4 regions of the Paenibacillus sp. IHB B 3084 genome follow, and region 1 is predicted to be linked to each of the others. Evidence: riboswitches for the same ligand, from Rfam matches in the RefSeq annotation. Region 1 holds a riboswitch; each other region holds the start of a gene.
What was found. Region 1 has a riboswitch for thiamine pyrophosphate ahead of thiC (phosphomethylpyrimidine synthase ThiC). Riboswitches for the same ligand answer to the same signal wherever they lie in the genome.

Region 1 (5,051 bases):
ACCTCCCGTATCCCACTATGGCTATCCGGGCTGGTCCCAAGAACCTGACCCGGATGCATACGTACCCAGTATATTCGCCGTCTCATCGGGAATATGTCTACAAACTCCCCGGCTCCGGCGCGATATGTAATGTGGGGCAAATGGATACATAGTTGGATGCAAAAAAGAAGCCACGCTGCGGCACGGGTTAAGTGTCCACAGACGGGCTTCTCCAGGTTGAAAGGAGTATGGCTACTAAAATAGAACCATTACTGCGTAGTCGTTTGTTTACTGGCATTAGCGATAGTTTTCTTGTCCTCCAACTCTTGTACACCGCTTAAAAACGTCGATACCCGCCGCAAATACTCACGTGGATGCTCCCTGAAAATAAGCTCATGCAGCCCGTTTTTGACAATCCATACACTGGAAAGCGGGTTGGTTTGATTGGCAGCGAGCTTTTCCGCAATCGGGTAAGGAGCTTTTTCATCCTGCGTCCCATGCACGAACATGATCGGGAACGGATAGTTTTCCGCTTTGACCTCTTGATATGGAATCTGATGCAGGCTGGTACCGTTCAAGACTGGAAACAGCAGCTCCAGAATTTCCAGAGACGGATGGCGAGGCAGATCAATTTGATTATGAATGTTATGGTACAGCGTATCCGGCTCCAGCAAGAAGGTGCTGTCCAAAATCATGGCGTCCACATCGTTGGTTTGCAGGCCCGCCTGAAGGGCGGTCCCTGCCCCCATCGAGAAGCCCCATACGATAATCTCCGAGGAGCCGCGTTGCTTCGCAAGCTGGATGGCCCCGAGAAGCTGCTGGGATTCCGCTTTGCCTCCGGTTGCGACGGCTTTGCTATTTTGTGATGCGAATCCGTAATCGAACATGACAACGTTAAAATTCAAACGGTGGGCATAATGCGCCAGATCATACATCGGAATCCAACTTTCTTCGCGGTTGGCCCCATAACCGTGGCTGAAAATAATCGTTTTCTTCGATTGATCTGCCGGGATATACCAGCCCTGCACCACCCGGCTGCCGTCCTTGGCGGGGAAGCTGACTTCCTCGTAGGGCATGCCTTTGGCCTGCATCGGGTTCGAGTACAGTGGCGCGACGGTTGGATTCGTCAGTACCCATGCGATATAGGCGTGCAGGGTAATAAAGCAAAACAACAGAAAAAATACGACCGACAGCAGCAAGGCAATGACAACATGCTTGATCCGCAGCAGCCGGGGGTTGATCAGTGGGGTGGACGGCTCCTGGACAGCATGCTGTAGCTGAGAGCTGCGCTGGGATGTCGAAATCATGTAAGAGCCTCCTTCTATAAAAATGAACTTCGTTTCATAGAATTCTAGGTACAATTCCACTTGAAAATGATAGTTTATGTCCGTATAGATACCTATTATCGTATGATGCGTGTTATCCAAAGTCAACGGCTGAACCGGAAAAGTAAAAATGATGCAAAGATTTGTCGATGTTTGTTCTCGTTCTGTAATATGGCTGTCATAAAAACATTGGTTTACAGTAGCCGCGACTATTCTATATAATTTATGTAACCATGTTTCATGGTGTGAAACGAATATGGAACAAAGAGGAGCGGTTCACAATGGAAGACCGTAAATTAACGGTTCGCGCCGTGGAGCGTGCGCTTGATATACTGATGTGTTTTACCGGAGATTCCGATCTGGGTCTAACAGAGATTGCTTCCAAAATTGGTTTACATAAAAGTACCGTTCATCGGCTGCTGACCACGCTGGAGGATCGGGGCTTTGTCGTTCGGAATCCCGCAACGGAAAAATACCGGCTCGGCATCCGGATATGGGAGCTGTCCACCCATCTGTCGCAAAGCGACGAGCCGGCGATCCTATTACAGCCAGCGATGGAAGGATTGCGTGACCGTCTGGGTGAAACGGTCAGCCTATACCTGCGCGATGGCAGCATGCGTATCCGCATTCAGGCCGTGCAGAGCAATCAGGCGATCCGCCGCGTTGCGCCAGTGGGTGCAAGCATGCCGCTGGCTGTAGGAGCCTCCAGCAAGGTGCTGGCGGCCTTTATGCCGCCGCAGGAGCTGGAAGCCCTTCTAAGCGGGGATGAATGGCCGCCCTCGGTAGACCCGGAGGTCTATAAGGCTCAATTGCAGGATATTCGTGAGAAGGGCTACGCGACCAGCTATGAGGAACGGGAGCCGGGCGCTGCTGCTGTGGCTGCGCCTATCGTGAATCGGAAGGGACAGGTCGCTGCGGCCTTATCTGTATCTGGTCCGGTCAGCCGACTAGCGCCCGAGACGCTGCATGATTTTGCACCGATTTTGATTGAGGCGGCAAAAGAAATGGGGCTTATGCTTCCGTAGCAAGGATTGAGAGGAACCGGGGCAATCTAAGTGAATGATGCAGGAGATCTTGGAAAAAGGGACCAGAGAAGGGTTGCCAAAGCCGTAAATTTGAAGTAATCTGATGGGGATGGCGGGTTGTCAATTATAGCCGCCTCATGCGAATAGAATTATCACAGTTACTGGGGGAGCCTGTAATACCGGGCTGAGATGGAATTGCACTAGATTCCGAACCCTTTGCACCTGATCTGGATCATACCAGCGTAGGGAAGTAATCGGCCATTGAAATGTATACGTAGCCGCTGTCTACGGCAATGCATCGGAGTATGTTTCCGCGTGCGTAGCCGTCTGCATAGCTGTTCGTTAGATTAGCCGGTTCCCTGGGGAACCGGCTTTTTTGCATAGATAGCCAGCCTGGGGATGGTTCCGGATCGGTGTGTCATTTCATCGAAACGGGAGGAATGGACAATGAAACCGACAGAAACAGAAGGAACAGTAGGGAACGCAGTGGATGAACAGACAGGAGGGGTGAAGCCCTTTCCAGGGAGCCGCAAGGTATATATTCAAGGCTCGCGGCCGGACATTGCCGTACCGGAGCGTGAAATCGCCCTGCATCCCACACATACGCCGCAGGGCACGGAGCATCATGAGCCGTTGCGTGTGTACGATACGAGCGGTCCCATGACCGATGAAGCCTATCAGGTCGATATCCGTAAGGGGTTGCCTCCATTACGGCGAGCCTGGGCACTGGAACGGGGTGATGTGGAGGTTTACGAGGGGCGCGCCGTCAAGCCGGAGGATAACGGGTTGAAGCCCGGCTCCAAACGGGAGACGGCTGAATTTCCCGGCGTCACCAACCTTCCGCTCCGTGCGCGGCAAGGGCGTAGTGTAACGCAAATGCATTATGCGCGGCAAGGGATCATTACGCCCGAAATGGAATTTGCGGCCATCCGCGAAGGGGTGGAGCCTGAGTTTGTGCGGCAGGAGTTGGCGGCAGGACGAGCTATTTTGCCTTCAAATATCAATCACCCGGAAAGTGAGCCGATGGTGATTGGTCGTCATTTTCACGTGAAGATTAATGCGAACATTGGTAATTCTGCGGTTACGTCCTCCATCGAGGAAGAAGTGGAGAAAATGACCTGGGCTGTACGCTGGGGCTCGGATACGGTCATGGACCTGTCCACAGGCCGTAATATCCATACGACGCGTGAATGGATCATCCGTAACTCCCCTGTGCCGATTGGGACTGTACCGCTGTATCAGGCGCTTGAAAAGGTGAACGGCGAAGCAGAGGCGCTAACATGGGAGCTGTATCGTGACACGCTGATTGAGCAGGCGGAGCAGGGCGTGGACTATTTTACAATTCATGCGGGCGTGCTGCTGCGGTATATTCCGTTGACGGCAAGCAGAATGACGGGAATTGTGTCCCGTGGAGGGTCGATCATGGCGGCTTGGTGTCTTGCGCACCATCGGGAGAACTTTTTGTACACACATTTTGAAGAAATATGCGAAATTATGAAAGCCTACGATGTGGCCTTTTCCCTCGGAGACGGTCTACGTCCAGGCAGTATCTATGATGCGAATGATGAAGCACAGTTTGCTGAGCTGGATACGTTGGGCGAGTTAACGCAAATTGCCTGGAAGCATGATGTTCAGGTTATGATTGAAGGGCCGGGACATGTCCCGATGCACAAAATCAAGGAGAATGTGGACCTGCAAATGGAGATTTGCAAGGAAGCTCCCTTTTATACACTGGGACCGCTCACGACGGATATTGCACCTGGCTATGATCATATTACCTCGGCGATCGGGGCAGCGATGATTGGTTGGTTCGGGACGTCCATGCTGTGCTATGTTACGCCGAAGGAGCATTTGGGTCTGCCGAACAAGGATGACGTTCGTGAAGGTGTTATTACGTACAAAATTGCGGCACATGCTGCCGATCTGGCGAAAGGCCATCCACGGGCGCAGCAGCGGGACGATGCTTTGTCCAAGGCACGCTTTGAATTCCGCTGGCGCGACCAGTTCAATCTGTCGCTCGACCCTGAGCGGGCCTTGTCCTACCATGATGAGACGCTGCCAGCAGAGGGAGCCAAGGAAGCACACTTTTGCTCGATGTGCGGTCCCAAGTTTTGCAGTATGCGTATCACGCAGGACATTCGCGCCTATGCGGCGGATAAGGGGCTGAACACCGAAGAAGCGGTAGCCGCCGGGATGCGTGAGAAGGCAGAGCAGTATCGGGATGCCGGGCAGTAAATCCTTAAACTTATGAACGTATGAATAACAAAAGCCGTGGTTCTCTACAGATGATGTAGGAAGCCACGGCTTTTTAGCTTATGTAAAGCGAGATCATGCAACCGGATAAACGGCGGCTTTATTTTTTACCCATTTTCTCATTCAAAATGTCCTGAAAGCTGAGCTTCTTCTCCGAGCTGTCTTCTTTCTTCTGCATACTCACCGCGTTGGCACGTTGGTATTGGTGATGGAAAGGCATCAAGGTGTGTACAGTTAAATTCATTGTATTCATGTGGGTTGTTCCTCCAATTCCATTTTGTCAAATTCAGATTGAGTTGCTTAGGACGTCTGTATAGGACTATTCGTATGTACTTGATGTCGTAATACCGGGTAGACTGCTTGGTAATGTTTCAATCATTATAAACGCATTTTTTCAAATTAAAACGTTTTTGACATAAAACAGGAAAATGGTCATACGTGTCCAAAATTTGGATTAGGCGGATGGTCA
Region 2 (5,051 bases), 2.1 Mb from region 1:
AAGCTTACGGTCAAAATTGGAACATACCGGGGGCGGGTGTGATTTCCGGCAAAAAGCTTGTGCATATTGCACAAAAAGCAAGTGGTAAAACTAAACCCGTCTTTCCACTGCGAAAAACCGCACTTCGTCTGATCGGATTATTTGATCCCGTGATTCGTGAAATCGTAGAGATGCTATATCTGACCCAAACACCTGTTGTGCTGGATGGTAGCAAATACGAGCGTGTTGTAGGCCCTATACCCAAGACCCCTTTTGAAAAAGGCATAACGGATACAATACTCGCATTGAAAAAACGTCAATAAAAAAATCTATGATGGGGCTTTATCAGAAAATATACTTCCAAGCTATGAAAGCCGCGATGGCAGCATCACGGAGCTGAGTGAAGGCGGTAAAGTTCACGCACGCTTAGCAGAGCTTTACCAGACGAATCCGGGTTTAAACCTGCAAAGTGAGACTGAATTCAGAAATAGAGTAACTGCTAACTTACCAGAACACCCTAACGCCTATCAAGAAATTCGGCAGACCAACATGGAAGAAATAACACCTGCGGAAGAAGAACAGCGAGACATGGAAATGGGACCTAACCGCTGTGCCGTACATGACAACTAAAGTGGGGGTATGATGGATATTCTCCTGTATGGAGTCATGGTGCTTCTGGGTCTGATCGGATCATTCTTTTCCGGTTTGCTGGGTATCGGCGGAGCCATTATCAATTATCCGTTATTACTTTTTGTCCCGGCTGGCTTGGGCATAGCACATTTTTCAGCACAAGAAGTGTCCACGATTAGCATGTTTCAGGTCTTCTTTGCTTCATTAGCGGGAGTATTTATGTTAACCGTGCTCAAGATTCCTACCCGAACGACCATCGCATCCTCATTCGCTATTGTGTTCATTTCCGCCATTGGCGGTGTCATTGGCAAAATATCAACGGGTCAAATTCCGGTTATCGTAACTGTTTTTACGGTATTGGGAAGTTTGATCGGCGCACCTCTAGGCTCCAAATTTGGCTGGATGATGCCGCGTGGACCCCAAAAGCTTGCATTGTCCAAAATGAATTTTGCAGGACTCGGCCCACAGATGATCAAGCATGTCATGAAAAAGCATAATGCGCTTTCCCTTCCGCAGCTTATCGAGCTGGCGCAAGAGCAGGGGATCAAGCTGGTGGCCTGCACCATGACCATGGATCTGCTAGGACTACAACAGGAAGAGCTGATGGACGGTTTGGAATATGCCGGAGTAGCTGCCTACCTGGGGGATGCTTCGCAGGGTAAGGTAAATCTATTCATTTAGGATGTCCTTATTATTTTTTTGGTTTATAATATACCTATACATGTATATGATTAAATCAAAAAGGAGTGTATACCTGATGGATTACAATTATAGTGATGAGCTGAAAACACGCCTGAGAAGAATTGAGGGTCAGGTGCGTGGGGTGCTTCGTTTAATGGATGAAGGACAATCCTGTAAGGACGTAGTAAGCCAGTTATCCGCCGTACGCAACGCATCCGATAAAGCGATTGCCCAGATCGTGGCAGAGAATCTGCAACGTTGTATATCGGAAGAACAAGAGGCTGGTGGAGATACAGATAAACTTGTTAAGGAAGCGATCCAGCTTCTCGTAAAAAGTCGTTAAGGAGCTGTAGTCCGACTTGAACCTCAGAATGGGTAGGACAATATTATTTCCCGAAATTATTGCCCTCAATCCATAAGGGATGCTGAACATAAGTCCCTAAAACTCGATTAAAATACACTCGATTGTGAGAGGTTTCTTTCGTAACCCGAATACCAAAATCCCCATTTCCCTTGGATATGATTTCATTTAAATAAATACTGGATTGTTGAACATCCGTTTCCAGATAAATCCCGTTCGAATCACTCGTCCAATCACGAATTTTACCACGACCTTTCCAGGCTCCAAAATTAGAAATGATATTATTGGAAATATTGATTTTAGAACATCGCAAAACCTGGATGCCCGAGAAATCAGGATGATCAATCGTGTTGAACATCACGTTAATATGGTTAGAAAGCTGATCCAGTTCAATGCCAAAAAAGCGGGTATCCCAAATCTTATTGTACATAATCTCTAATCCATGGTATCGACTGCCTAATGAAATTGGGTGCTCTAAATTACGTGAAACGCGAATCCCTGAATTGATTGAACGAAGGATGATGTTCCTTTCAATGCGGTTGTTATAAGCGGGCAATGAATAAGAGATACCTGAGAGAGGAGAATCCTTAATGAGATTGCCCCATACTTCGGAATCACGACACATATAAAAAGAGATCATGGAGCCAAATACATTGTTATTGCGCACCTTACCATTTTTCTGAAGAGAAAAGGATAGGCCATCCCCTATAAAATCAGAATATAAGGTGTTATTTTCAAACACATTTTCATTATCGAGATGATTTTCTTCTACTGCTGCAATCGTATCTGCACCTGGCGTCACCTGTGGACCCGCAAAGTATACGGCAAAAATACTTGCAGCACCTAAAATCTTATTTCCTTCAATGCGGGTACGGTTAGAGGATGCAACAACAAGAGCTGCTTGAGCAGAGTGAGTGAACGTATCCAGGGTTAAGCGGGTAATCGAAACATCATCGGCGTTTATTTTGATTAAATCCTTTGAAGGATCGGCTTGGCGAAGTATCGTTTGTTCAATGGATTCACCCTGTATTTTGTAGTGTGGTTTTGGATCAATATAGTAGTAGAAACATTGTAAATACCGTTTTTTATTAAAATATTTGTTTCATTGGATGCTAAAGCTTCAATTAGAGAAAGATAGTCACCCGAGCCATCAGCGGCTACAACAGCAGACGGGGAAGAAGCAATAGATGGGTCCAAAAGCAAACCTCCAAACGTTTTTTACATGATCAAAATATCTGTTGATTTTTGTATGACGAACCCGTAACATTAGAAAAAAATATAACGGGAGCCTGTGGAAGCAAGCTGAGAGTACGACTAAGCCGTCGTAGACCGTGTGAACCTGTTGGATAATGCCAGCGTAGGGATAGAAGTGTATACATATGTATAGGCCAACAGTCTTTCACAGGTTCCTGAAGAAAGAGGGTTGGTTTTTTTATGTTAGATCAAATGGCTTTGTTACTACAAAATATGCGGGATACGAATCCGCTCGTTCACAATATAACCAATGTGGTCGTCACCAATTTTACGGCAAACGGACTGCTCGCGCTCGGCGCTTCACCAGTTATGGCATACGCCAAAGAGGAAGTCGCAGATATGGCCCGAATTGCGGGGGCGCTTGTACTTAACATTGGTACGTTAAATGAAGAACTTGTAGAGTCCATGATTATGGCTGGTTTATCGGCTAATGAACATGGGGTACCTGTGCTGTTAGATCCCGTGGGCGCGGGAGCGACCCCATTCCGCACAGCCTCCGCTCTCCGGATTCTGGATCGGGTCAAGGTGGATATTGTTCGCGGTAACGCTGCTGAAATTGCACAAATCATTGGCGAAGACATACAAATTAAAGGTGTCGATGCTGGAGAAACAGGCAATTTGAATATTTCACAACTTGCAGTCAAAGCAGCCCATCAACTGAATACAATTGTTGCAATCACCGGCAAAGAAGACGTCATTACCGACGGCCGTATAGGGTGGATCATTGAGAACGGCCATAGCATGCTTACCAAAGTTACGGGAGCTGGTTGCCTATTAACTTCGGTGCTTGGCGCTTTCGCTGCTGTCGAAAACGACAGACTTACTGCTGGCATGGCAGCACTTGCCGTATATGGCGTTGCTGCTGAAATGGCAGCAGAACGAAAAGGTGGGGAAGGACCAGGAAGCTTTCAGATCGAGCTACTTAATATGCTGTTCGCGGTAACGCCGGAAGATGTGCGCCAGTACGGTAGGGTGCGCGCATTAGAGCGGATATTCTGAACACAAGAGGATAGAAGGTGAAATGAACTACTGTTTATATAGAAATGGACAGGTGTAATAACCCGTAAGGAGAAATAACTTCTTGCCGGGAGGTGTATGTATGGAGGTATTCGTCACGATTAGTGTCAAATTGATCATCAGCTTTTTTGGTTTGTGGATTATTGCTTTTATTACAGGGCGGAAAACCCTCAGTCAGTTAACACCGCTCGATTTTTTAACGTCATTGGTTTTAAGCGAAATTATGGGGAATACACTATACGACGATAAGGTGAGCATTGGGCAGCTTTTGTTTGCTTTGGCACTGTGGTGCGCGCTGTCCTACTTTTTTGAGAAGGCAACGACCCATTTTGTAAGATTTGGATATATGGCGGAGGGCCGGACTGTGCTGCTCATCGATAAAGGCAAGGTTAATCAAGAAATGCTAGAAAAATACGATATTGAGTATACACAGTTACTTTCCATGCTTCGGCAGCAAAATATTTTTTCTCTTCGTGAGGTCAGGTACGCCACGTTGGAAACGAACGGCTCACTATCAGTCATGCGCAAACCCGAATACGAGCCGCCAACCGCTCAGGATATGGGGATAGGTGTGCAGCCTGATTTCTTTTCCGTTACGGTCATCGATAAAGGAAAGCTGCTGAACGAATCCATGAGGGGCAAGAAAATCGATAGAGCAGATTAAAGCAAAGGTCCGAGAGCAAGGATATGGTGATATCGACGAGATCGCCTATGCGGAGTATAGCGAGGATGGAACACTGTACATTGTTCCGATGGGAGAGAAAACCTAATTAGACCAGGTTGGACCAGGCATAAATTATCTTTTAGTATCCGCGCTCAGCGCGGCTTTTTTTATGTATACAAGTCCAGTTCTTGGCTTGGGGAAAGAGCTTGTACTATTAGCCTAAACATTTCCTTTAAATATTCCGATAACATTTAAATGAACGTCTATTGCTTATGCTAGGCTGACAAGGCTGGATTACAATAGGAGGATTTTGTAATCTTACCAACTGGTTTGACAAATACATATTGTTATCAAGGAGTGCACAGATCATGAAAAAGAAGGGATTGCGCCAATGGATGGCTCCGTTCGCAACGGTTACTCTGATTTTGAATACGGGATATGGCATCTTGGGGGGAACGGATGTAG
Region 3 (5,051 bases), 330 kb from region 1:
ATTTGAGGAATAAACTTTTTCGCCGTTTCCACAATATCCTTGGTAACGACTTTGCCCTTCAAATTACTTTCATCCCACTGCGTAATTTGTGGTGTTACCAAGCCAATCACGCCCACTTTGAGTGAATGAACTTCACCCTTTTCATCCGTCACTTCTTTATCCAGAATGCGATAAGGGGTAAAATAATTTTTAGTACCTTGGCCCCCATCATCGTAATACACGTTCGCATTTACGTAAGGGAAATCAGCTCCCTTGAGCGATCTTTCCAAAAAGTCGAGACCATAGTTAAATTCGTGGTTCCCCACCGTAGCCGCATCATAGTCCATCAAGTTCATCATCTTGTAGACCGGATGGACACCGCCTTCTTTCTCGAAGGTTTTGCTTCTGGCCATATAATCACCCAGTGGATTGCCCTGCAACAAGTCGCCGTTATCGAACAACAGGCTGTTTCTCTTTTCACTGCGCGCCTGCTGGATCAGTCCGGCTGTGCTAATCAAGCCATATTCGTTCGTTTCCTTGTCCGCATAGTAATCGTAATTCATCAAGGCCGCATGAATATCCGTTGTTTCCATGATCCGCAAATTCACTGTAGCGCTATCCTTGGATTCGCTGGCAGCCCAAGACGGAGCGGCTGAAAACACCAGCATACTACAGGCTACGACGGCTGCTGTAAACCCTTTAAACCATTTTTTATGAAATAACAAAATATATCCCTCCTCATTAAGGTGTAGGCCTCATACACATACTTTTGCACATATATGTAAGTTTAGAACCCACCATTTCTATTTTAATCCAACGCGGGACAAAAGAGTAGTCATTTACCCTATTTATTTATGAAAAAATAATTAATTTTTCGCAAACATAAAAACCAGCAAGCCTCCCAAAAAACTCGGAGAATTGCTGGTTTTCTCATACTCTATCCGTTTCTATTTTTCCCACACCTGACGTCCGGTTTGCTTGCCCACATACTCAATTCGAGTCGGATTTACATCCAGAATGACATAATCGGGGTCATCCGGGCCAGAAAACCATTCCTTCAACGAATCATTCCACACTTGTTTGCGCAATCCCTCGTCAGCCGTTACACGGACAGTCGCCTCAACCTCTACGACTTCCTTTGTACCGCCAACCTCATAGCCCAGCAGCAGATAAGCGTTTGGGTTGTCCTTGAGCTCCTCCACCTTATGTGTTTTGCGATCTGTCGCCAGATGGATGTTCAACCCTTCGTTAAAAAGAGCCATATAGCGTACCTTCGGCTTGCCGCCCTCTACCGTACCCAACGAGCAAAATTTGTTGTTATCCAAAGCCTTTACAATGGCTTGTTCCAGTTGGCTGCGATCCAATGTTTCCGTTTTACCCACGGTACAACAACTCCTTTTCGCAAATTAGAATTCCTTTGAAGGCCTATGCCATGATCCAACACCAGCTCATCAAACCATACCTGCGTAGCTATTCTGAAAAACAACTTTAAGCGATTGAATCATGGTCATTTTCAGAACAAAGCTCACAGTAAAAGTGTACCCTGTCGTTTGGAAAATGAACCGCCACTTCTTCCTATATGCTGGACAGACCCGCCTTCTAGGCATATAATCGTCGTAGTAAACCCGAATGAATAACCCATTCGACTATACAATGCCAGGGGTGCTGGAATAGGCCGGCTGAGAGTGTGTCCCAAGACACTGACCCTTACAACCTGATCTGGGTAATGCCAGCGTAGGAATGCTTAAGCAAGATGCGCCTTTTCTTTGACCAGGCCCATCCCTTACTTTGGTATATACATGCGCAAGCGTCCCGGAACATCGGGGCGCTTTTTTTGTTGAAGATGATGTTGTTGGAACAGATAGCGTCCGGCAGAAGTTATTTTTGTGAAATGGGAAACATAAGCTGTCTGATCCGACGGATTACGGGTAATAAAGGAGAGAACTCAACGATGAAGCGCATGAAAATGTTAAGCCTCGGGCTGATCAGCCTGTGGTTAATGGCCCTGACCCTGACCGCCTGCGGCGGAAGCTCCCCCTCTGCCCCACAAGGCGAGACTCCTGCCGCCAACACCCAATCATCCTCCCCGACAAAGGGACTCAAGGACGTTAAAGTCGTGCTCGACTGGACGCCAAATACGAATCATACGGGCCTCTATGTCGCCAAGGACAAAGGATTTTATGAAAAAGCAGGCTTGAATGTCCAGATCGTTCAACCCGGCTCAGGCGGAGCCGATCAAATGGTTGCTTCCAATGCTGTACCTTTTGGTATCAGCTATCAGGAGGGCGTCACACAGGCTCGTACGCAAGGGGTACCGCTCGTATCCATCGCTGCGGTCATTCAGCATAATACATCAGGCTTCGCAGCCCCGGTTGACCGCGGGATTAAGAGCCCGAAGGATTTTGAAGGTAAAACCTACGGCGGCTGGGGTTCGCCCGTAGAAGAAGCGGTCATGAAATCCATCATGGACGCAGACAAAGGTGATGTAAGCAAGGTGAAGATCATCAACATGGGCAATGCCGATTATTTTACAGCCGTGAAGCGGGATATCGACTTTGCCTGGATTTTCTACGCATGGACCGGGATTGAAGCCCAACTACGGGGTGAGCCACTGGATATGCTGTATGTAAAAGATTATTCCAAAAGCCTGGATTACTATACACCTGTCATCGTGAGCAACGAACAGACCATTAAAAATGATCCTGAGCTGGTCAAGTCCTTCATGGACGCAACCGCTCAAGGCTATGAATATACCATCGCTCACCCGGAAGAAGCCGCAGATATCTTGACCAAAGCGGTTCCGGAGCTGGATAAAAAGCTGGTGCTCGCCAGCCAAAAATGGCTAAGCCCACGTTATCAGGACGATGCCACCCAATGGGGCGTACAAAAAGCGGAGGTATGGAAAAACTACTCCGACTGGATGTATGAGCGCAAGCTGCTCAGCAAACCCTTGGAAGTCGATAAAGCCTTTACCAACGACTTCCTGCCCAAGCGTTAATCATTTTGTTAAAACGCTAAATGTGTAAAAATTCCACACCAACAAAACCCGATAATATGTTGCTTTTAAGGTGGTTGGCAGCGCAGCGGTTCATTTGAATCTGAAGAAGCGCAGCGTTCGCCTTTGCCGTGGGATTCTCACCTTTTAAACTATTCAAAGAATCCCACGGCAACAGCGATCGTAAGATCAAATGAAACGCGAAGCGGTCTCCCCCCTTAAACCACCATATTTCCCTAAAAACACTCCAAATAAAGGACAGGTGAATTCACATGGCTAACACACTGCTCAGTATTCAAGTGATTCCTAAAACCCCCAATAACGAGGACTCTTACGCATATGTAGATAAGGCGATTGAAGTTATTCAGCGCTCTGGTGTCAAACATCAGGTGAACCCATTGGACACAACCATGGAAGGTGAGCTGGATGAGCTGCTGAAAGTGGTTAAGGACATGCACGAGGCACTGACAGAAGCGGGCAGTCCAAGTGTCATTTCACAGATCAAAATCGCACATAACCCGCAGGGTATCAGCATGGATAAGCTGACCGAGAAATATCGCCCATGAACCCGAAAGGCAAAAACGCATCCTGGTGGAAAAGCGTATGGCCGCCCCTTGTGGCGGTCCTCTTCTTTTTAGCGGCCTGGCAGGGAGCGGTTTCCTATTGGCATGTGGAATCATGGATACTGCCTGCTCCGTCCCTGATCGTGCAGGAAGGAATGGCCCAATCGGTGCTGATTAGCGCACATACCTGGGCTACCGTTCGCTTAACGCTGGCAGGATTTGCTATCGGTACAGCGACAGGGCTATTGATCGCTATCGTTCTTCATACCATCCCTTTTCTCAAATCGGCTCTGTACCCGCTGCTCATTCTTAGTCAAAACATTCCGACCATCGCTCTCGGTCCGTTGCTGATGGTGTGGTTTGGTTTTGGCGTTTTGCCCAAGCTGATGGTGATTACACTGGTCTGCTTTTTCCCCGTGGCTGTAGCGGCCATGGACGGGCTGACACGGACGGACCGCACGATGATGAGCTATATGCGCATGTCGGGCGCAGGCCGCATGGCTATTTTTATGAAGCTGGAGTTACCACATTCCCTGCCGCAAGTATTTTCGGGCATCAAGATTGCCGCCACCTACAGCGTGATGGGCGCAATCATTGCTGAATGGATCGGAGCCAGTGAAGGAATTGGATATTATATGAATCTGCAAAAATCAGCCTACCGTACGGATCTGATTTTTGCCGCCATTGGCATCATTGTTACACTCAGTTTGCTAATGTTCGTAGCTATTCTACTGCTGGAAAAATGGCTGGTACGCTGGAAACCCGATCAGGAATAGCTTCCAAATGATATGACCAGCATACGCTGGAAACCCATGATACCAAAGAAAGGACGTGTGCGTATGAGTCTGCATCCGACTGACTTATCACCGCAAAATATGGCTGATGAACAACAAGTCCAAGGGACCGTGGAACAGCAGGAGCGTTCCTCCACTCCTCCAGCTCTGGAACTGGACGGCATCAGCCTGGCCTTCCGTGAAAAGCGAAGCTCACTGCCTGTATTGAAGGATGTATCCTTGACCGTCAAACCCGGGGAATTCGTCTCCCTGATCGGTCCGTCCGGCAGCGGCAAAAGTACGTTGTTTCACATCATCGGCGGGCTGCTCAAGCCCCAGCAAGGACACATCCGTATGCACGGACAGGACGTGACCGGTGAGCGTGGGCATATCAGCTATATGCCGCAGCAGCCCGCGCTTTTTCCGTGGCGTACCACGCTGGACAATGTGCTGCTCGGGCAGGAAAACGCGCCGCGGAAAGATACAGCGGCGCAGCCCCGGCACGCCAGCGAACGCGAACGCCGTGAGGATGCCCTGCGATGGCTGGAGCAGGTCGGGCTTGGCCCATTCGCAAAGGCATATCCGCATACGCTCTCTGGCGGCATGCAGCAGCGGGCGGCTTTCCTGCGTGCGCTACTCAGTCCGCAAGAGCTGATGCTGCTGGATGAGCCGTTCAGCGCACTGGATGCGCTGACGCGTGGAGACATGCAGCAATGGCTCCTGCGGATGTGGGAAAAGAAC
Region 4 (5,051 bases), on a different replicon from region 1:
CCTATGATCAGTACGTGGGATGAAGCCAGATGACGTTGTCCTTCCGGCCCGAAAGGGGCGAATCTTTCCTGTCTGGAATAACGATCATTTTGTTGTACTTGCACACCAGTTTTTTCAGTCGCCTTCATGCCTGAACCAAGCCTTCTGTCGGGCTGCTTGCCGAGGCATAACGTTTTACAGGAATCATGCCCGCCTCAAAACCGTATCTGCCCGCGCGAACAGCCAGCTTCATCGCTTCAGCCATTTTTACAGGGTCCTGAGCTCCTGAGACAGCTGTATTCAACAGCACGGCATCTGCCCCCAGTTGCATCGCCATTGCTGCATCTCCAGGTGAGCGAATACCGGCATCGACGATAACTGGAACCTCCGCTTGTTCAATAATGAGCTCCAATGAGAACGGGTTTAGCAAGCCGCGTCCGGTACCAATGGGGGAAGCTCCAGGCATAACGGCATGTACACCAAGCTTTTGCAGCCTTTTGGCAAGAATCACGTCATCCGATATGTAAGGCAGCACGATAAAACCTTCCTCCAGCAGTTTTTCGCTGGCCTTGAGCGTTTCAAAAGGATCAGGAAGCAAGGTCTTGCTATCCCCAATGACCTCCACCTTAATCATATCGCACAGACCTGAGGCTCTCGCCAGCTGAGCGATACGCACTGCCTCATCCGCTGTCGTCGCTCCTGCCGTATTAGGCAGCAACGTATAACAACTCAAATCCAGCGTATCCAGAAAATGTTGCTTATCCCGTTCCTCCAAATTTAATCTCCGCACGGCAAACGTCAATATTTCGGTCTCCGCAGCTTCCACAGCTTTGGATTGAATATCCAGATCGGGGAATTTTCCTGTACCCAATAGCAGCCTTGACGTAAAAGATGCTTTGCCAATCGTTAACATGATTAACCGCCTCCCACAAAATGTACAATTTCCAAGCTATCTCCATCCTTCAGTACCGCTTCATCATGATCTTCACGAGTCAATATGTGACGATTCAGCTCCACCACTACAGTTTTCACTTTCAAATCCAGCTCTTTCAGCAGTTGATCCACATGAATGATCCGATTGGAAAAGGTCATGTTCTGACCGTTAATCGTCAGCTTCATTTGCTCGCCTCCTTTATACGTTCAGGAGAAAAGCTGCTTATTCCAAGCTCAGCCACACCAGCCCCTTTTAACAGCGCTGCAATCGCACGCCCGGTAGCTTCGCTCAGCAGCACACCGTTCCGGTAGTGTCCGACCGCAGTATATACTCCGTCCACGCCGGGAACAGCTCCAATACAAGGACGCCCCGCCGCTGCCTGCGGACGCAAGCCTGCCCAAGTGCGTATAAAAGAAGCTTCATGGACGCGAGGCAGCCAGGCAGAAGCACGGGCCAGCAGCCCCTCCAGGCTTCCAATGGTGACCTCTTTGTCATACAGATGTGGCAGACTCGTCGCCCCAATCCAAAGCTCGTTATTCCGCTTGGGCACCAGGTAAATATCATCGGCGTAAATGGTATATTCCAATGGATGATCCTTCAAGGAGACTGCAACAGCCTCACCCTTGACCGGATTAAGCGGATATTCAAAACCAACCTGCTCCAGCAGTCTCATACTATCCAAGCCTCCAGCAATAATGACCTGTTCGCAGTAAAAAAAACCACTGTCTGTTTGTACGCCACAAACTCGCCCATTCTGTACTACGAGTTGCTCCGCCTGTGTACCAGAGCATATTGCTGCTCCCAGTTCGACAGCTGCCCCGTATAAGCACGACAAAGCTGGGCAGGAGAAATCTGTGTCTCCTTTGATCGGTATATAGCCCCGATCACTTGACCATCCAAACCTGGAATTCGGCGGGCCAATTCTCTGGCATCCCACCACACAGGATGATCACCCTCTCGCGCAATAGCCGCATTCCAGCGTTTTTGCCCCTCTGCTTCCGAACGGAAGGGAGTCACAAATCCTTCTGTACGGAATTCCACCGAAACACCAGACAAACGCTCCAGGTCACGAACCAGCTCGGGAAATGCATCCCGGCTTGTGCGGGCGAACTGTGCCAACTCCGGGTCGGTGAATTCTTCACTCTCTGCTGCCAGCATCCCTACCGCAGCCCCTGAGGCTCCCCCGCCCGGAATGAATCGTTCCACCAATATCGTACTGCGACCCTCCTTGGCCACATGATAAGCAATGGAGCTACCGATGACACCTCCACCAATCACCAAGCATTCAGCGTGTCCAATAGCTTGTGCCTCTGTTTTTATCTCTGGCATATGTTCCATCTCTCCTCTCCACTAACGATTCTGCTTGCAGCGATCTCCTACTTTCGTTTCACCACTACAGGCTGTGCACTACCCGATCCGCCATTCGCTTGTACGCCATCGCAGCCGCAACGGGGACTCAGCCTCCCAGATGCCAGACATCACCGCAATTCCGCTTGCACCCACAGTATACAGCTCGTGAATATGGCGTGGTTGTATGCCGCCTAGAGCAATTACAGGGATGCTCAGCAGCCTGCATATGCGCTCAAGCTGTACTATACCTCGCGGAGTGACCCCCGGCTTGCAGTGAGTCTCATACACATGACCATAGAATACATAATCCGCTCCTGCCTGTTCGGCAGCCTGTGCCTCCTCCAAAGAATGCACCGACACCCCGCAGTGCGTACCCTCTGGAAGTATACTTTTGACATCCTCAACAGGTAATCCGTTAGCCGGTAGCTGGATAGCTCCAACGGAGGTAAGCAAAGCAACATCCACTCGGTCATTTACTGCAATTTGCTGTAAAGGAACTCCTCGATTCACCATACTGCGGGTTAAAGCAAGCAATTCAGATGCGCCCTTCTGCTTCAAGCGCACGTGTACATAATGAACATACGGATGAATAGCAGCAGCCACTTGGGCAGTATGTGCATGTGCACTGGAATCGCCTTCCATCGTAATTACGTGCAATTCGATCTCATTCTCACCTCACAATGGACTAAATGGTTGTAAGCTGACCCTGTATCTTTACAGTCTCATATCGTGCTATACGGTATGGACTAGCCACGTTTACCAGCAAAAAAATGAAGGGGTACGATATATGAATACGAACATATGAACACGAACGAAAACGCAAAAAAACCACTTCCCAAAGGAAGTGGTTTAACGTACGTCCAATAACCGAACGGACCATCATATCCGTATACGTATATCGTCCCACGAACAAACAAAGTAATGATTTTCGTTACCTCGTTTGTACGGCGCTCACTTCCCTACGCTGGCATAACCCAGATCAGGTGCAAAGGGTCCGAAATCCGTTTATTCCGTCTCAGCCGCATGGGCGGCTCCCCTAGTGTAACTATTTTATTGTATCAGCTAAAGATAGCTTAGCATATTTTCCTAATCCTGCAAACCCCGCTTCTTGTGAAGCTTGCTACAGAACTGGATATTAGTTGACTTTACTTGACCATTCTTCCACATTCCACGTTTTGGTTACCCAATCCTCGTAAAAGTCCGGTTCGTGAGATACGAGCAATACCGTTCCTTTGTATTCCTTCAAGGCACGTTTCAGCTCATCCTTCGCTTTGATGTCCAAGTGATTAGTAGGCTCATCGAAAAGCACCCAATTGCTTTCCCGCATTAGCAATTTGCATAGGCGGACTTTGGCCTGCTCACCACCACTGAGCGCGGATAGCGGACGGGTGATATGCTCATTTTTCAAACCGCAACGCGCCAAATGCGCCCGTACCTCATGCTGGTTCAAGTGCGGGAATTCATTCCACACATCCTCAATCGGTGTAACTTTCTCTGCGCGTACTTCTTGCTCAAAATAAGCTGGCTGCAAGAAATCCCCTTGATAGGTCTTGCCGCTGATCGGCGGAATTTTTCCCAGAATGGTTTTGAGCAATGTCGATTTACCGACACCATTGTAGCCCACAATCGCAATTTTATCGCCACGTTCAATCGTCATGGACATTTTAGGCAACAGGGCATGGGTGTAGCCAATTTCAAAATCAATACCCTCAAATACCGTTTTCCCACTCGCACGTGCTTCTTTAAATTGGAATGTTGGCTTAGCCGCTTCTTCCGGTTTATCGATGCGCTCGATTCGATCAAGCTGCTTCTCACGACTCTTCGCCCGACCTGACGTAGAGGCGCGAGCCTTATTGCGTTGAATGAAATCTTCCTGTTTCTTAATAAAATCCTGCTGCTTCTCATAAGCTTCAATATGCTGGCTTTTGTTCAGGTCCGCCATTTCAAGGAACTTTTCATAGTTGGCTGAATAACGGGTCATTTTGGCAAATTCAAGATGATAGATGACATTAACGACCTGATTCATAAACTCAGTATCATGAGAAATAAGAATAAATGCATATGGATAATCCTTCAGATAACGTGTAAGCCATTCAATATGCTCTACATCCAAATAGTTGGTAGGCTCATCCAGCAGCAGCACATTCGGCTTTTCCAGCAGCAGCTTGGCAAGGAGCACCTTGGTCCGTTGTCCACCGCTAAGTGCGGAAACATCCCGATCCAGTCCTATCGCGGAAAGGCCCAATCCATTCGCCATTTCTTCAACTTTCACATCGATGAGGTAAAAATCCCCATATCCAGTTGTTCCTGAATTTCACCCATCTCTTCCAGCAGCACTTCCAGTTCTTCGGGAGAAGCTTCACCCATCTTGTCAGTGATCTGCATCATTTCCTTTTCCAATTCCAACAACGGGAGAAAGGCATCCTTCAGTACATCCCGCACTGTTTTGCCAGGTGTCAGCTTGGTGTGCTGATCCAGATACCCATAACGTACACGTGGAGTCCATTCCACTTTGCCTTCATCCTTAAGCAATTTTCCGGTCAGAATGTTCATCAGTGTCGATTTACCAACACCATTGGCTCCCACCAAACCTACACGTTCCCCTCCGAGCAATCGGAAGGATACATTTTTAAACAATGCGCGGTCCCCAAAGTTATGGGATACATTTTCTACAGTCAATAAACTCATAAGCTGTTTTTGGCTCCTTATTGTCATCGGCAATGCCGACTGTTCTTATTTCATATGCATTTCTTTCAAAGCCTTATTGTAGCACATCCAGTAGCCTTAT

Region 2: it holds a riboswitch for thiamine pyrophosphate, as region 1 does, so the genes downstream of both, thiM (hydroxyethylthiazole kinase) here and thiC (phosphomethylpyrimidine synthase ThiC) in region 1, are expected to answer to the same signal.
Region 3: it holds a riboswitch for thiamine pyrophosphate, as region 1 does, so the genes downstream of both, ASL14_RS09910 (ABC transporter substrate-binding protein) here and thiC (phosphomethylpyrimidine synthase ThiC) in region 1, are expected to answer to the same signal.
Region 4: it holds a riboswitch for thiamine pyrophosphate, as region 1 does, so the genes downstream of both, ASL14_RS26590 (thiamine phosphate synthase) here and thiC (phosphomethylpyrimidine synthase ThiC) in region 1, are expected to answer to the same signal.

The regions. Positions count from the first base shown of each region.
Region 1 is NZ_CP013203.1:1,779,152-1,784,202, reverse strand. It holds gene ASL14_RS08340 (alpha/beta hydrolase) at 249-1,286, opposite strand; gene ASL14_RS08335 (IclR family transcriptional regulator) at 1,586-2,329, shown strand; TPP riboswitch at 2,483-2,595, shown strand; gene thiC (phosphomethylpyrimidine synthase ThiC) at 2,777-4,564, shown strand; gene ASL14_RS27315 (hypothetical protein) at 4,683-4,835, opposite strand.
Region 2 is NZ_CP013203.1:5,233,847-5,238,897, forward strand. It holds partial or broken gene ASL14_RS24480 (SDR family NAD(P)-dependent oxidoreductase) at 1-302, shown strand, start outside; partial or broken gene ASL14_RS29690 (DsrE/DsrF/DrsH-like family protein) at 991-1,290, shown strand; gene ASL14_RS24495 (metal-sensitive transcriptional regulator) at 1,367-1,633, shown strand; gene ASL14_RS24500 (right-handed parallel beta-helix repeat-containing protein) at 1,677-2,453, opposite strand; gene ASL14_RS24505 (hypothetical protein) at 2,621-2,848, opposite strand; TPP riboswitch at 2,923-3,032, shown strand; gene thiM (hydroxyethylthiazole kinase) at 3,086-3,904, shown strand; gene ASL14_RS24515 (DUF421 domain-containing protein) at 4,005-4,586, shown strand; gene ASL14_RS28525 (hypothetical protein) at 4,955-5,051, shown strand, end outside.
Region 3 is NZ_CP013203.1:2,107,336-2,112,386, forward strand. It holds gene ASL14_RS09900 (bifunctional 2',3'-cyclic-nucleotide 2'-phosphodiesterase/3'-nucleotidase) at 1-704, opposite strand, end outside; gene ASL14_RS09905 (pyridoxamine 5'-phosphate oxidase family protein) at 927-1,361, opposite strand; TPP riboswitch at 1,628-1,737, shown strand; gene ASL14_RS09910 (ABC transporter substrate-binding protein) at 1,931-2,977, shown strand; gene ASL14_RS09915 (MTH1187 family thiamine-binding protein) at 3,247-3,540, shown strand; gene ASL14_RS09920 (ABC transporter permease) at 3,537-4,313, shown strand; gene ASL14_RS09925 (ABC transporter ATP-binding protein) at 4,377-5,051, shown strand, end outside.
Region 4 is NZ_CP013206.1:53,301-58,351, forward strand. It holds gene ASL14_RS26570 (ThiF family adenylyltransferase) at 1-128, opposite strand, end outside; gene ASL14_RS26575 (thiazole synthase) at 125-892, opposite strand; gene thiS (sulfur carrier protein ThiS) at 895-1,098, opposite strand; partial or broken gene thiO (glycine oxidase ThiO) at 1,095-2,251, opposite strand; partial or broken gene ASL14_RS26590 (thiamine phosphate synthase) at 2,307-2,905, opposite strand; TPP riboswitch at 3,203-3,311, opposite strand; partial or broken gene abc-f (ribosomal protection-like ABC-F family protein) at 3,399-4,951, opposite strand.